Regions from separate parts of the Paenibacillus sp. S25 genome, predicted to be linked through region 3. Evidence: riboswitches for the same ligand, from Rfam matches in the RefSeq annotation. Region 3 holds a riboswitch; each other region holds the start of a gene.

Region 1 (3,155 bases), 210 kb from region 3:
CGATCGGGTTCATCGGGCTAGCTGAGTGCATGAAGGCACTATACGGGAAACACCACGGGGAGGATGATTTCGTATACCGCGAGGCACAGCGAATCATCACTTCCATGCGCGTGTATTGCGATCGAATGAGTGAACATCACAATTTAAATATTACATTGTTCGCTACGCCTGCCGAAGGTCTGTCGGGCAAATTCACATTGCTGGATCAACGTGATTTCGGGATTATTCCTGAGGTAAATGATCGAGAATATTACACGAATTCTTTTCATATTCCCGTGTATTACACACTCCCGGCTGCTCGTAAAATCAGCTTGGAAGCTCCGTTTCATAACCTATGCAACGCTGGTGCGATTTCATACATCGAGCTGGACGGTAATGCGCGGAATAACCCGGATGCGTTTCTTAAAATTGTTCAGTACGCGCTGCATCAGAACATCGGCTACTTCTCTATCAACCACCCGGTGGATCGTTGTACGGAATGTGGTTATGAAGGGATTATCGGGACAAGCTGCCCCCAATGCGGCACAGATGAGGAGCATACACACTTTCAGCGCTTACGTCGGGTAACCGGATATCTGACAGGAGATTATACCGTTCGCTTTAATGCTGCAAAACAGGCAGAAGTTCGAGACCGGGTGAAACATAAGTGAATTTGTGTGGCTATATTCCGGAATCTCTGAACGAAGGATACGGCCTGCGCACCGTCGTGTTCATTAGCGGTTGCCGCCATGCCTGTCCCGGATGCTTTAATCCAGCGTCGTGGAGCTTCCGTGCAGGTGAGCCATTCACACCCCAACGACAACAGGAAGTCATTCGTGACATCATGGATAATCCGTTGTTGGACGGACTGACTCTCTGCGGGGGAGATCCGTTTTTCTCAGCAGCAGAATGCTCGCAATTTGTGCGTGACTTCCGCGAGGCCTGTCCCGACCGAACCGTGTGGGCTTATACTGGCTTTGTCTATGAAGATTTACTCACAGATCAGGAGCGACAGGAGCTAGCGCTTTTGTGCGATGTGATTGTGGATGGTCGTTTTGTAGAACAGCAAAAGGACCTGACCCTTCCCTTCCGGGGCAGTCGCAACCAGCGTCTGGTGGATGTGAGAGCCAGTATTCAGGCAGGCTATACCGTTTCATTGGCATAAGGCGATGTCTACCCAGAAGGCAAGATGCTATATCTAATGTAAGGCAAGTCCCCCTCACGGGTAAGGCTTGTCTTTTTTTCATATGCTAACAGATTCCATTGGAGTTTCTATTGCGCATCCTGTAAGTTTCACTTATGATGGTGAACAAGTATACGAGTGCATAATTATTCGTCATACCTCAACCGCATAGCTTGGAGATAGGTGTCTGTTCTATTCAGATCAGGCTTAAAAGGGAAGCCGGTGCAAATCCGGCACGGTCCCGCCACTGTAAACGGGGAACTTTCAGCTGTTCATATATCCACTGGTCCACAGACCGGGAAGGAATGCTGAGAGTCATGATCCGTAAGTCAGGAGACCTGCCTGTTTTAACAACATCGCAAGTACCTACGGAAGATAGGGAGGTGTTAAGAGCAGTCGCCGTATTTTTGATTTTTCAATCACGGAGGCATTCTTTCCCCTACTTATTTTTAACTCTGGGGGGAAGAATGCCTTTTTTGGTACGTAAAAATAAAACAGCTACCCACTAGGAGGAAAAGTACATGTCCATTATTGAATGGCCTGAATTGTCCGGCTTGATTAGCAGTAATCTGGGATATCCACGTATCGGCGAAAACCGGGAATGGAAGAAAGCACTGGAACGCTTCTGGAACGGCAGCATTAACGAAAGCGAACTGCAAATGGAGATGAAAAGATTAAGGTTGGAGCATCTGAGCAAGCAGCGTGACAAGGGGATTGATCGCATTCCTGTCGGAGACTTCTCCTATTACGATCACATGCTGGATACATCTGTGATGTTCGGTCTGGTACCCGAACGGTTCAACCATCGTCCCGCAGGTCCGGTTCCTCTGTCCGTGTATTTCGGGATCGCTCGTGGACAGAAGGGAGCAACCGCCAGTGAAATGACCAAATGGATGAATACCAATTATCACTACATCGTTCCTGAATTGGCAAACGCAGTCCCGGTGTTCACTGAAAATAAACCTTTACAGGCTTATCGTGAAGCAAAACAAGAACTAGGCATTGATGGGAAACCGGTCCTCATCGGCCCCTATTCATTCGTTACCCTTTCCAAAGGCTATGATCATAAGGATTTGGCCACCATCGTACGAAGCTTCCTGCCACTGTACACCCGTATCCTGTCTGAACTAGCGGCAGAAGGCGTTCAGTGGGTCCAAATCGATGAACCTGTCCTGACCACCTCATTCCCGGCAGAGGATTTGGACATTATTCAGGAAGTCTATGAAGCTTTAACTCAAGCTGCGCCCTCTTTAAATATAATGCTGCAAACCTACTTTGGCAGCCTGGACCATTATGAGCGTCTGTCCGCACTTCCGGTACAGGGACTGGGTCTTGATTTTGTGTATGATGATGGCGAAAATCTTCAGCATATATTACAGCATGGCTTCCCTAAAGGAAAAACGCTGGGCGCTGGGGTCATTGACGGGCGCAACATATGGCGCAGCGACCTGAACGCTGTGGCTGCCCTGCTGGGTCAGTTAGCAGAACAAACCACTGCCGCACAGCTTATCGTACAGCCATCATGCAGTCTGCTGCATGTGCCGGTCAGTCTGGAGGCAGAGCAAAAGCTGGACAAGGAGCTGGTGCAAGCGCTGGCCTTTGCCGATGAAAAGCTGGAGGAAATCGCCGTCCTGACGGCTGCACTTGGCAAACACGATCCTTCCGCACTCGCCAAGCTTGAGCAAAGTGCGGATGCGGTAACCCGTTTCAACAGCTCAGCGGCACGCGTACAGACAGCTGCAGATCTGGCCGACCTGTTGGCAAAAGAGCCTCTGTCACGCAGCGTTCCTTTCGCCGAGCGTCGTGAGATTCAGCAAAATAAGCTGAAGTTGCCTCCGCTGCCGACGACGACCATTGGTAGCTTCCCGCAAACCGCCGAGATCCGCAAGGCCCGCCTGCACTATCGCAAAGGAGAATGGTCTGCCGAGCAATACCGGGCGTTCATCCAACAGCAAATTAAGGAATGGATTGATATTCAGGAGGACATTGGCAT
Region 2 (3,155 bases), 240 kb from region 3:
TCGTAATGTTGATGCTGTTACGTTCACAAGTGGTCCGCAAATCCGATTTTTGGCCCAATATGCCAGAGAGCAAAATCGAATCGAGGATTTACTGGAAGCTTTTCGTGAGGATGTGATTGCTGTATCCGTAGGGAAGGTGACTGCACAGTCCATTGTGGAAGAAGGGATTGATCGAGTCGTGTTTCCAACCGAAGAGCGCATGGGCGCGATGATGGTGGAGCTGGGCAAATATTTTGAACATAACGATTCGGTGCATGGCTGTGGTCTGAAGATCGTGAATGGTCATTGAAATGAGCTGGAAATTATAAATGCAGTATGCTAAAAAATGAACTTATATTTTGGGATACAGAGTAAAATAAAGATAAGGGCCTACGAGGTCTTTATCTTTTTTTGTTGGACATGCATCGACAAAGATTTTTGTTATAGCGAAAATGTTTATCTAATATAATGAATAAGTTTCGATGCATGATACTTAGGACAGGAGCTGAGACGTTAATGAATTCTATTTGCGTATTTGCCGGGTCCAGACCTGGACATTCATCGGTATATGTTGAGGCTGCAGGCAAGCTGGGGGAAGCCATGGCTCGCCATCATATCCGTCTGATCTATGGTGGCTCTAGCAGGGGGCTGATGGGAGAGGTGGCAGATGGAATGCTGGCGGGTGACGGTCAGGTCACTGGCATTATGCCTACCCTGTTATTTGATGCAGAGATCATTCATCGGGGAGTTACCGAATTTATTGAGGTGGCAAGCATGCATGAGCGTAAAGCGGCAATGAGCGAGATGGCCGATGCGTTTATCGCCCTTCCAGGTGGCTTGGGAACCTTCGAGGAGCTATTCGAGGTATTGTGCTGGGCGCAAATCGGGATTCATCGCAAGCCCATTGGGCTGTTGAATGTGAATGGATATTTTGACCCGTTAGTAGAAATGGTACGTCATAGCGTGCAAGAAGGGTTTACCGGGGCTGAGCACCCAGCGTTATTAAGTATCTCTGCGGACCCGGACGAATTGCTACATATGCTAAAAAATAAAGCAGAGAACTTGAAATAAAGCGTTTTTCGTGCTTGCACAACTGATTGAGGCAAGGTTATGATAAGACCCATAATCAAATAGCGGACAGACAAGGTGCCTTTGCGGTTGAGCAAAGGGTAACAGGGAATCGGGTGCAAATCCCGAGCGGTCCCGCCACTGTAAGGAAGAGGATTTTTTAAAATGGTCACTCGTGAAAAACGGGGAAGACGAAAGAATCCGTTGATGCCAAGCCAGGAGACCTACCTTGAACTGTATGCACCGTTAACCTTCGCGGAGAGGATGGGTGTACGAAATCAGGAAATCAGGCACACGTTGCTTTTTCCATGTTGGCTAGAGGTTTGCGTGGATATGAACGTGCAGCAGCGTTTGAAACGTAAACAGTCAGATGGAGGACAACGGCAGGCTGGAGGAAGACAAATAGTGTCTTCTTACGCTGTTTGTTCGTCTGATGAGAGATGCGTACATAGAAACCCCATCCGGGCAGGATGGGGTTTTTTTGAGTTACACGATGTGCATAAATCATTGAAATAGATAGCATAGCTGCCCTGAAAAGGATGAATAGGAGGAGCACGATGAGCCCATTAGGAAAATTGCTGGTGATTGGATTTGGACCAGGAGATATGGAACATATCACAAAACGGGCGCTGGATGCGCTGGCCGAAAGTGAGGTCATTATCGGCTACAATACCTACGTTGATTTGATCCGTCCGTTGTTGAACGGACAGGAGATTGTACGCACAGGGATGACAGAGGAAGTGAGCCGTGCGCAGGAGGCGGTTCGCCAAGCAGAGATGGGCAAGAAGGTAGCTGTCATTTCCAGTGGAGATGCGGGAGTCTATGGTATGGCAGGACTGGTGTATGAGGTACTGATGCAAAAAGGCTGGCGACGCGAGGACGGAGTTGAGGTAGAAGTCGTACCGGGGATTTCGGCTATTCAGTCCTGTGCTTCACTGTTGGGGGCGCCAGTTATGCATGATGCGTGCACGATCAGTCTGAGTGATCATCTGACCCCATGGGAAACGATTGTGAAGCGCGTAGAAGCAGCGGCTTCGGCCGATTTTGTAATTGCATTATACAACCCGCGCAGTGGTCGGCGTACCCGCCAGATTGTGGAGACGCAGTCCATTTTGCTGCGTTACCGCGATCCGCAAACTCCAGTCGGGTTGGTGAAAAGTGCTTATCGTGAACGTCAGCAAGTTATTGTAACGACGCTGGAGGATATGCTGAATCATGACATCGGGATGCTGACGACTGTAATCATCGGCAATTCCTCGACGACGGTGTATGACGGCTTGATCGTGACTCCGCGCGGATATCAGCGCAAATACACATTAGATGCGACCGAGCAGGCACTCAAGCCGCACCAGCGTCTCCGCACGGAAGCGGAGCCGTGGTCACTGGGCGCACAAGAGGATACACCGCAGGCAGGCGCAGCCCCGACTACGCCCGGCGGGCCTTCCGCGAGCGGCGCTGCGGTTGCGACGCAGGCACGCCCGCAAGCGATGGCTGCCGTGCAGGCAACGAATGCTGTGCAAACCGGCGCAGCCCCAGCATCGCTGGCGGCAGAGGCACTAAGCCGCCTCGCTGTTGGCGGCAAGCTGCCTGGCGCAGCCAACGCTCGCTGGAGCGGGCAAGCGCCTACCTTCGAGAGCACCGCCGGAACGTCAGCGGTGGCCGGAGCGGGGGCTACGGCTGGAATGGCGACAGGCGGCTTTGGCAAGCCTGCGCTATTTGAGGTGGGCGTTTCCCCCGGGGTGGGAAACAAGAAGTTCACCGCTCGCCAGATGGCGCTGCTCGCCGAGGTAGCGGGTGATGACGGCGAGCTGGAATACACGCCAGATCATCAGATCGTACTGCGCGTACCGTGCGCAGACCCCGAGGAACTGGTCGGACGGCTGCGGGATGAACGATTCATCGTCATGCCGATTGGCGATGTGTTTAAGGTGAAGGCGTGCGACTTCTGCAATATGGAAAAGGATGACGCTGTGCCTGTGGCTGAGCATCTACAGGTTGTACTTGGCGGATTACAGGCACCCAAGGAAACGAGCATTGCTTTGAACGGATGCGGTATGGCCTGCTATGGAGCGGTGCTGGAGGATATCGGAATCGTCTATCGCAAGGGA
Region 3 (3,155 bases):
TCCTAAGCTGGCTGCCTTAACGACAGTGATTCCTAACGCTGTGCTGGGCGGGGCGATGATCGTCATGTTCGGCTCGGTCGCTGCATCAGGCATGTCTATTCTGTCAGAAGTGGATCTGCGGAAGGAAAGCAATCTGCTGATCGCAGCATGCAGCATTGCCGTGGGCCTAGGCTCTGCCGTTCTGCCACAAATGTTCGACCAGCTGCCGAGCTTTGCCAAAATGCTGTTGCAAAATGGTATCGTTTCGGGCTCGGTTACAGCGATTGTCTTGAATATCGTTTTGACGAGAAAACAGGGCGAATCGGTCAAAAGCGTGACGGTTCAGGAGGTTCCACAGAAGGTTTGATGATTAGGAAAAAATAAGATAGCCGGAAAGAGGACGTATGCCTCTTTTCCGGCTTTTTGGCATGGAGTTATCCAGAACTGATTATTTATTTAGCAGCATGAAGTTATTGATGAAACCCTCTTCCTGTATAAAGATCGGGGTTTGGATTTTCGAAGTAAAGTCATAATAGTACACGCCGCGTCCTTCATCCTGATTTTTCTGAGAGGCGCTGCCTAAATAGTAGATACCCTTGCCGTCTGGGGACATATAGAGACTGTGCAGTGGCGCTAAAGTTAACTCTTAAGTTGATTTATCTACTAGAGGAATTTGCTAGAGTAGTGGGCAAGGTCGTGGTATAATTTACCTTATGGATTTTGAATAGTGGTGGATGTTTTCGGACCACGGTGCAGCTTCCCGAAAGGGGGTGAAGCCGATGGTCACACTTGTGTCGTGCTACGATGTGTTGCGTTGGATGGTTACGTTACTAAGCCTGGTGTTTAGTATTCGTAAACTTTATCGCTGGCTACGTCGGAAATTTCGGAACAAGCGAAAACCCACCGCGTAATTAGGTTGGCCCCTAACGGTGGGTTTCGTTTGCATTGACATTTAGTTATGCAGCGCGCCGTGGTGGTGATCCACAGCCTTTCAAGTCCTAAGAGTCTTTGCCGTTGGCGCGGCGAAGACTCTTTTTAGTATACGACACGGTAGTTTACTCTATACCTAATTTTAACACTTCAATTGCGTGCACGCAATTGGAGGTTACGTCTTGTTTCTACCTTATCGTTCAAATTTAAATTATTGTGCAGCATTTATTGACAAGCCTGTGACAACAAAATAAGATCGTAATGGAAAGAAATAAAGGAAGAAAACAGGTGTGAGCCGGACGACTCTGTGTACGGGGTTTTGTTGAGACCATGTAGATGGATTTTGAGCGTGTTCACTTAAAAGGGAAGTTCGGTTGATTCCGACACGGGCCCGCCACTGTATACAGGCCTTAGCAGGATACTGCTGGAGCTTTCAGAACAGCCACTGGAACTGTGAAGAACCGGGAAGGCCTGAAAGATGCGCCTGGAGTCAGGAGACCTGCCTGTTTTGACATCACTGTCAGACCCACGGGATGCTGGGGAGGTGGTTAGGCGTGCTGCATACGGAATGTCTGAAACCGATCTGATCCCTTCTATGTTTTTGGAGTTGGCTTCGAGGTGAGTTTTGACATTTTATAATGAAAGCATTTCTGACTGCTGATCAAGTGGTCCGGAATGCTTTTTTCGCGTTTTGCGTTAGGTTTATATGATTTTACAAGATAGAGGGGGATTCATTGAATGATTAGCAATCGTAGCAGGAGTTCATGGTTGATATGTACAGGGGTGATACTGTTGCTGGCAGTTATGGCTCTTTCGGGATGTGCCAGCAATAAGACGTCGGATAGCTCCGGTAAGGGTGAAAACGCGTCAGCACAACAAACAGCGACAGATAAAAAGCTGGTAATGGCGTATACATGGAAACCGTCGGGCGTTGACCCGCACGGAGATAATAGCTGGGATGTGATGCGATCCGGTGCAGGTGAGACACTTGTCCGTTTGAATGAAAAGCTGGAGCCTGTGGCTTGGCTGGCAAAGGAGTGGAAGCAGGATAGTCCTACAGTTTGGACGTTCAGCTTGCAGGATAAAGTCACTTTTCATGATGGAAAGAGTATGGATGCAGCAAGTGTAAAAGCATCTTTACTGCGCTCTATCGAGAAAAGCCATCTGGCGAAGGATTTACTGAATGTGAAGTCCATTGATGTAAGCGGCCCGCTGGCTTTGAAAATCACGACAAACCAGCCGAATGCGGCGTTGGTGTCCAATCTAGCTGATCCATCGACGATTGTACTGGATGTGGCATCGATGAAAGATGAGCAGAGCTACCCAGCGATGACAGGCGCCTTTAAAATCAAAGCGTTCAACAAGGACCAATCGTTGGTCGTAGAGCGTTATGACGGATATTGGGGCGAGAAGCCACGACTGGCTGAAGCGACGATGAAGTTCATTACGGACGGGAATTCGCGCCTGATGGCGCTGCAATCCGGCGAGGTGGACGTAGCGACCGATATTCCGGTTGATAACACAGAGGTAGTGAAAAAGAACGACAAGCTACAAGTACTGTCGGCTCCCTCCTTGCGCACCCATATGATCGTGTACAATATGGAATCGCCAGTATTCAAGGATGCGGCGAACCGTAAGGTGGTGGACAGCCTGATTCCGCGCACATCGATTGTGAGCGCCGTCATGAGAGGCTTCGGTACGGAAGCAAGCAGTCCGTTCCCGAGCATTCTTCCCTTTGGTAAAGTTGAGCGTAAAGCGCTGGGGGGAACGGCAGAGCAGCTGTTGACGAAGGATGGCTGGCAGAAGGACGCCCAAGGGACATGGACTAAGCAAGGCAAGCCGTTCGAGGTTACGCTGCTGACTTTCCCTCAGCGTCCGGAGCTCTCTGTTATGGCTGAGGTCATCCAAAGCCAATTGCTGAAAGAGGGAATCCAGGTCAAGATTCGCAAGGTGGAAAATATCGACGAGGCGTTGACCAAAAACGATTGGGATTTTGCTATGTACAGTATGCTTACTGCTCATACAGGAGAGCCGCAATATTTTATGGACATGTTTTATTCTTCGAAAAGCGAAGCCAATGTAAGCCGGTATAGTTCCAAACCGCTAGAGAGTATTCTTAACAGCTTGAAGCTGGCGAAGGATACAGCGCAGCGTAATGCTGTGACACTACAAGCGCTGGATATCATCAATGCGGATTTGCCACAGTCGTTCATTGTGCATCCTGATAATGTGTTTGGTGTGAAAAA

What was found. Region 3 has a riboswitch for cobalamin ahead of KAI37_RS25280 (ABC transporter substrate-binding protein). Riboswitches for the same ligand answer to the same signal wherever they lie in the genome.
Region 1: it holds a riboswitch for cobalamin, as region 3 does, so the genes downstream of both, metE (5-methyltetrahydropteroyltriglutamate--homocysteine S-methyltransferase) here and KAI37_RS25280 (ABC transporter substrate-binding protein) in region 3, are expected to answer to the same signal.
Region 2: it holds a riboswitch for cobalamin, as region 3 does, so the genes downstream of both, cobJ (precorrin-3B C(17)-methyltransferase) here and KAI37_RS25280 (ABC transporter substrate-binding protein) in region 3, are expected to answer to the same signal.

Annotation. Positions count from the first base shown of each region.
Region 1 is NZ_CP073683.1:5,550,093-5,553,247, forward strand. Features, by position in the region: gene KAI37_RS24330 (anaerobic ribonucleoside triphosphate reductase) at 1-650, shown strand, start outside; gene nrdG (anaerobic ribonucleoside-triphosphate reductase activating protein) at 647-1,144, shown strand; cobalamin riboswitch at 1,327-1,522, shown strand; gene metE (5-methyltetrahydropteroyltriglutamate--homocysteine S-methyltransferase) at 1,684-3,155, shown strand, end outside.
Region 2 is NZ_CP073683.1:5,521,120-5,524,274, reverse strand. Features, by position in the region: gene KAI37_RS24215 (uroporphyrinogen-III synthase) at 1-289, shown strand, start outside; gene KAI37_RS24210 (LOG family protein) at 496-1,050, shown strand; cobalamin riboswitch at 1,108-1,293, shown strand; gene cobJ (precorrin-3B C(17)-methyltransferase) at 1,605-3,155, shown strand, end outside.
Region 3 is NZ_CP073683.1:5,759,372-5,762,526, reverse strand. Features, by position in the region: gene KAI37_RS25285 (nucleobase:cation symporter-2 family protein) at 1-346, shown strand, start outside; cobalamin riboswitch at 1,227-1,430, shown strand; gene KAI37_RS25280 (ABC transporter substrate-binding protein) at 1,648-3,155, shown strand, end outside.